Regions from separate parts of the Collinsella sp. AF16-8 genome, predicted to be linked through region 1. Evidence: riboswitches for the same ligand, from Rfam matches in the RefSeq annotation. Region 1 holds a riboswitch; the other holds the start of a gene.
What was found. Region 1 has a riboswitch for thiamine pyrophosphate ahead of thiM (hydroxyethylthiazole kinase). Riboswitches for the same ligand answer to the same signal wherever they lie in the genome.
Positions count from the first base shown of each region.

Region 2: it holds a riboswitch for thiamine pyrophosphate, as region 1 does, so the genes downstream of both, thiC (phosphomethylpyrimidine synthase ThiC) here and thiM (hydroxyethylthiazole kinase) in region 1, are expected to answer to the same signal.

Region 1 is NZ_QRXX01000004.1:101,511-104,916, reverse strand. It holds gene DWW73_RS05020 (thiamine phosphate synthase) at 1-580, opposite strand, end outside; gene DWW73_RS05015 (thiamine-binding protein) at 577-918, opposite strand; gene thiM (hydroxyethylthiazole kinase) at 922-1,761, opposite strand; TPP riboswitch at 1,813-1,923, opposite strand; gene DWW73_RS05005 (HAD-IIB family hydrolase) at 2,087-2,995, shown strand; gene DWW73_RS05000 (LysR family transcriptional regulator) at 3,006-3,406, shown strand, end outside.
Region 2 is NZ_QRXX01000009.1:85,543-88,948, forward strand. It holds gene DWW73_RS08670 (YaaA family protein) at 1-618, shown strand, start outside; gene DWW73_RS08675 (hypothetical protein) at 659-1,174, opposite strand; TPP riboswitch at 1,238-1,353, shown strand; gene thiC (phosphomethylpyrimidine synthase ThiC) at 1,346-2,680, shown strand; gene thiD (bifunctional hydroxymethylpyrimidine kinase/phosphomethylpyrimidine kinase) at 2,859-3,406, shown strand, end outside.

The DNA of each region.
Region 1 (3,406 bases):
GATCGGCCGTCTTGACGCCGCCGCCCACCACAATGGGGACGGGGCTTGCCGCATGGAGGGCGGCCAGGTCCTCAAAGCTCTTGGTGATGATGGAGCCATCTGCCGCACGTCCGCAGTCGCGCTTGGTTTCGGTCTCGTGGAGCGGGCCTACGCCCAGGTAATCGACCAGGCTCATGTCGGCGGTCTTGACGTACTCGAGCATCTCCTCGCAGCGGGCCGAAAGACCCACGATGGCATCGGGGCCCAAAAGTTTGCGGCAGACCTCGACGGGGATGTCGCTCTGGCCCACGTGCACGCCGTCGACGGCAATACCCTGCTCGCGTGCGGCAAGTACGCAGTCAAGGCGGTCGTCGATCAGCAGCGCGACCTGCCCGGTTTTGCCGGCCTGGGCGATGGCCTGGGCGGCATCGCCCGTCAGTGCGATGATCTCGCGGGCGCTTGCCACCTTGGAGCGCACCTGGATGCAGGTAAATCCGGCGTCGAGCGCCTGAGCCACCACATCGCCCACGGGTCGCCCGAGGGTGTTTTCGGGGCCGAGTACCAGATAGGCAGAGATATCAAGGTTGTCGCGGATGCTCATCGTGCTTCCTCCTGCTTTTTGATTTGCGCTTCCATGCGTTCGAGTTTGCCGGTCATGGTGTCGGTAAATCCGGGTCGAATATCGGCTTTGAGCACGACTTCGGTGCGGATGCCCTTGCTCGCCAACACAAAGGTTGCGTCGCGTACGACCTGCATGACCTCGTCCCAGTCGCCCTCGATCTCGGTGAACATCGAGGTGGTGCGGTTGGGAAGGCCGCTCTCGCGAATGACGCGCACGACCTCGGCGACCTCGGCGGACAGCTCGTCGCCGGTGCCGCACGGGGCGATGGCCACGGCGACGAGTGTGTTCATGCCGGCATTGGTTACGGACTCGGACATGGCTTATGCCTCCTCGAGCTCGAGTTGGTTATCGGCAATGTTCTGGGCGGTCGCGCGGTAGAGCTCGTCGATAAAGGCGACCTTAAAGCTTGCCGGGGCATCGGCGACGGCGGCGGCACGCGTGCCGGCAACGTTGTAGACGCCCGTGCCGCAGATGGCCGCCGTAAACGGGTCGGCGGCGCAGGCATACACGGCCAGCACGCCGCCCTGCGAGCAACCGCAGCCGGTGATTTTGGACATGAGCGGGCTGCCGCCGTGGGACTTGGCCACGGTCGTGCCGTCGGTAATCAGGTCGACTTCGCCCGAGACCACAACGGCGCCGCCGGTGTAGCGGGCGAGCGCCACGGCGGCGCCGCGGGCGGCGTCTACCGTGTCGGTGGTATCGACACCGCGCACGCGACTCAGATCGGCCGCTTCGCCCTCAAGGCCCCACAGGCCGGCGAGCGCGATAATCTCGGAGGCATTGCCGCGCACGATGGCGGGTTTGTACTGCTTGAGTTCGCCTACCAGTTGGGTGCGCAGGCTGCCGATGCCCAGGCCCACCGGATCGAGCACCCAGGGCTTGCCGGCGTCGTGTGCCGCCTTGGCCGCGCGGGGAATCGTCTGCTCGTAGATGGGGAAGAGTGTGCCCATGTTCAGATAGATGGCGCCGCCGCCGGCAACGAGCGCCTCGCCCTCGTCGGGCAGATAGACCATGGCGGCCGATCCGCCCACGGCGAGCTGCGCGTTGGCGACAAAGTCAATCGTCACCGTGTTGGTGATGGAGCCCGCCATCGGATTGGTGGCGCGAATCTTCTCCACTGCCTTGACCACGTTTTGCTTGAGCTGTTTCGAATCGATCACTGCACATGCCTCCTTGGCATAGAAAAGGGGCGCTGTGCATAGACAGCGCCCCTAAAAAGGCGGCATGCTCCCTACGCCAGCATTAACTGACAGGTTCAAAGGATTGGGCCCCATGCCCTCTCAGCCTTGTGGTTTGCACCGCCGGCACTCCCGCATCGAATCTGTTGTTTCCTATACTAGCGCACCTGCCAAAAAGGGACAGGTTTATTTTGGCAGGTAAAAACTGGGGCTTTGCGTTTTCCCAGATAAAACCTGCCAATATAAACCTGTCTCTTTTTGGCAGGTCGGTACAATAGACGGGATTAAGAATGACCGAGGGGGCTCTATGATCAAACTTGTGCTGACCGATATGGACGATACGCTGATTCCGGCCGGGCGCGACGGCGCCAGCGATTATGCCATCGAGGGCATTCATGCCATGCAGGCGGCGGGCCTGCACTTTGGCCCGGTTTCGGGCCGTCAACCGTCCGCGATGGGCTGGATGTTCCGCAATCGCGCCGAGTGCTTCTCGACCGGCGCGTTCTGCAACGGCCAGGTCATGTTTGTGGACGGCGAGGTGGTAGCCTCGCATGCGACTGACAACGCCGCCCTTATGCGCTTGGCTGACTACTTGGAGCAAGAGACCGACGATACGTATCTGAAGGTCTACGGCCTGGGTGATGACTTTTGGGGCAACGATGCCTATTGTGTGACGAGCGACCCCGAGCGCGTGCGCCGCGCCATGGAGTCGGGCGGCAACGCATGGCTCAAGGGCGAAGAGGCCCCGTGCCGTCCTGTCGTCGATGACGCGTCGGTGTTCAAGGCGAATATCTGGAGTGCTCGTTCGCGTGAGGAGCTCGCGGAGCTACGCGAGCGCGTTGCCGCTGAGGTGCCGGAACTCTCGCTCGTGTTTCCCAACAATCGTGTGCGCCTGTTCGACATTCTTCCAGCAGGTTGGGACAAGGGTTGCGCTGCGCTGGAGCTGGCGCGCGCTTTGGACCTGACGTCCGACGAGGTGGCCGTATTTGGCGATTCCGATAACGACCTGCCCATGATCGGTGCCGTCCCCAACTCCGTTGCAGTCGCCAATGCCAACGAGGCCGTCACGGCTGCCGCGCGCTGGCATATCGGCGCTGCGGCAGACGATGCGGTTGCCGGGGCTCTGCATCAGATTGCCGCCTGCGCCGCGACGGGGGAGATGCCGTCGTTTATGCGTCAGGCAGATGCGGCGGGTTCGGGTTTCGCGGACGTCTAGGGAGGCCATCATGAAGCTTCAACAGCTCAGATATGTTGTAAAGGTTGCCGAATGCGGCAGCATCACCGAGGCCTCGCGCCGGCTCTTTGTGTCGCAGCCTTCGATTACCGCGTCGATTCGCGATCTCGAAAACGAGATGGGTGTGCATATCTTTGAGCGCACTAACAAGGGCGTCGTTGTGTCCGAGGAAGGCGAGACCTTCTTGGGCTATGCGCGCCAGGTGCTCGACCAGGCCGACCTGCTCGAGGGCAAGTACAAGGGCGCATCCGAGCAGGTGCCGCACTTTAGTGTGAGCTGCCAGCATTATTCCTTTGCCGTTAACGCGTTTGTCGACGTGATCCGCGAGTTCGATGCCACGCGTTACGACTTTACCCTGCGCGAGGAGCAGACTCACGAGATTATCGAGGACGT
Region 2 (3,406 bases), on a different contig from region 1:
CTCAACACCCTGCATGAGTTCGGGCCCATCCTGAAAAACGGCGATCTCGACAATCCCGCACTCGCCTGTCACCTCTCCCCTGCCGTCATGTCCTACCACGGCATTCAATACCAGAGCATGGCGCCCGAGGTGATGGATTCCGCGCAGCTCGCATGGCTGCAAAGCCACCTGTGGATCCTCTCTGGCCTCTACGGGTGCGTTCGCCCCTTTCATGCCGTCGAACCATATCGGCTGGAGATGGGCGCGAAGCTCGCCGTTGACGATGCCCGAGACCTCTATGCGTTTTGGAGCGACAAGCTCGCGCGGGCTATCGCCCCGGCAGGCTCAAACACCACGATCGTCAACCTCGCCAGCGTAGAGTACGCCAAAGCCGTTCTGCCCCATCTCGCGGGCGACGCCACGGTCGTCACGTGTCTCTTTGGCGAAGGCATCCGCAACGGCAAGCCCATCCAGCGCTCGACCGCCAGCAAAAAGGCACGTGGTTCCATGGTGCGCTGGATGGCAGAAAACAAGCTCGAGGATGTAAGCGGGCTCACCGCGTTTGACGTTGGTTATCGTCACTTTCCCGAGCTTTCAAATAAGAACACTTTGGTCTTCCTGAACGAACAGACCTTGTAGGACCACCGCTACTTTTGAATGTGCTGCCTAGGCACGGCGTCTATTCCGCCAAGCCGTCGGCTTTGGCAACTTCGTTTGTCGAGCCATCTTGGTAGGTAATCTTAACGTGCTCTACCTCGGACACCGCAGCACCCGATGGGGGCTCCAAGCGCCATTCCGTCAGCGCGATATCCATAGTCGTAGGCACGTCGCCCTGATTCTTGAGCTTCACCGTCAGCGTTTTGAGCGCCGCATCATACGTCACGCGTTCGATTTCCTCACCAGGAATAGACCCACCGCTCAGCTGAAGCTGGACAAATCCATCGCGCGAATACCAATAGTCGCCCGGCGCGGCAACGGTATTGCCGCCCGTAACCTTCACTGTCATGATCGGCAGGGCATCGTCGGCCTCGAACTCCCATGCTGCGCCGCCGTGACCGCCAAACGTCCAGATACAAAAGGCAATCACCAGCACGGCAAGCACCGCAAAACCAATCGCGACAAGGCCATGGTGCGCACGGCTTTCCTCGGCCGATACATCCCATTGCGTCTCTCGATATAGATGCTTGTCTTCCATGTTCGCCTCCCCACAGGCACGCTCGTTATGCCAATCGTACCCATTCGAGCTATACTTGAGCCCATTACATAAACGGGGAGCTTGCAGGACAAGACGGCAGGCTGAGACTGGGCGCGCCCGCCCTGACCCGCAAACCTGATATGGGTAATGCCAACGAAGGGAGCCGTGCCAATGAGCACACAGACCGAGCCCAAGCTCGTCACGCAAATCGACTTCGCCCGCGCCGGGCAGATCACGCCGCAGATGAAGGAAGTCGCCGAGCGCGAGCATCGCGACCCCGAGTACATCCGCGAGCGCGTGGCCGACGGCCGCATCGCCATTCCCGCCAACATCGTGCATATCAAAAAGGGCATGCGCGCCTTTGGTGTCGGCGAGGGCCTGTCCACCAAGGTCAACGTCAACCTGGGCATCTCGGGCGACAAGGCCGATGCCGCCGAGGAATGGAAGAAGGTCAAGATCGCCGAGGACTTTGGCGCCGACGCCATCATGGACCTTTCCAACTCGGGCAAAACGCGCCAGTTCCGCCAGCAGCTCATCGACGAGACGCCGCTCATGGTGGGCACCGTCCCCATGTACGACGCCATCGGCTACATGGAAAAGCCGCTGGTCAAGCTGACCAAGGACGACCTGTTCGAGGTCGTGCGCGCGCACGCCGAGGATGGCGTGGACTTTATGACCATCCACTGCGGCATCAACAAGTCGGTCACCAAGACCTTTAAGGAGACCGGCCGCCTGATGAACATCGTCAGTCGCGGCGGCTCGCTACTGTTTGGCTGGATGGAGGTCACCGGCAACGAAAACCCCTTCTACGAGTACTTTGACGAGCTGCTCGAGATTTGCCACGAGTACGACGTGACGATTTCGCTCGGCGACTCCTGCCGCCCGGGCTGCCTCTACGACTCCAACGATGCCACCGAGACCGCTGAGATGATCGAGCTGGGCAAGCTGTGCAAGCGCGCTTGGGCCGCCGGCGTCCAGGTCATGGTCGAGGGCCCGGGTCACATGGCGCTCGACGAGATCGCCGCCAACATGAAACTGCAGAAGCGCCTGTGCCACAATGCCCCGTTCTATGTGCTCGGGCCGCTGGTGACCGATATCGGCGTGGGTTACGACCACATCACCGCTGCCATCGGCGGCGCCATCTCCGCCAGCTCCGGTGCCGACTTCCTGTGCTACGTGACGCCGGCCGAGCACCTGTGCCTGCCCAACGCCCAGGACGTGCTCGATGGCCTCATGGCCACTAAGATTGCCGCGCACGCCGCCGATATCGCCAAGAAGGTGCCGCACGCCCGCGACATGGACGACAAGATGGGCCAGGCACGCCGCAAGCTCGACTGGGATGCCATGTGGAAGTGTGCTCTCGACCCGGTCACCGGCAAGAAACGCTACGAAGAATCCCCCGCCGCCACCGAGGGCACCTGCACCATGTGCGGCAAGATGTGCGCCGTCCGCACCGTTAACAAGGTGTTCGAAGGCACGACGATCGACCTCGGCATGGAGGACTAACTCGTCACCGGAGCCACAATCGGTAACATGGTGTTCTTCAATTGTTGACGTGTGAACATTTGCTTACATTTGCGTAAAGATTGCATCGCCCGCCCGGGTTCGACATAGAGTCGGCCCGGGCATCTTTATAATGCTGGCTTAAAGACCCATTTGATTCCGACCGAACAAGGGAGCAAACATGGATCGCAGTAAGGTACCTGCCGTCCTGTCCATCGCAGGATCCGATTCCAGCGGTGGCGCCGGCATTCAGGCCGACATCAAGACCATCACGGCGCACCGCCTGTATGCCGAGACGGCCATCACCGCCATCACCGCACAAAACACGCTCGGTGTCACCGCCGTGCAGAATATCTCCCCTGATATCGTCGCTGCGCAGATCGACGCCGTATTTGACGATATCCGCCCCAGCGCCGTCAAGATCGGCATGGTTTCCTCTGCCGAGATTATCGAGGTTATCGCCGACCGCCTGAGCGCCCGGAACGCGACAAACGTGGTCGTCGACCCCGTCATGGTAGCCACCTCGGGCGCACGGCTGATTGCCGAAGATGCCGCCGAGGCGCTCACCCGCCGCCTGTTCCCACTAGCAACCGTCATCACGCCCAATATTCCCGAGGCCATGGCCCTGCTTGACTACGAGGTCGACTCCGAGCGCACACAGCAAAATGCTGCCATGCTCCTCACCCGCCGCTTTGGTTGCGCATCCCTCGTTAAGGGTGGGCATCTTGT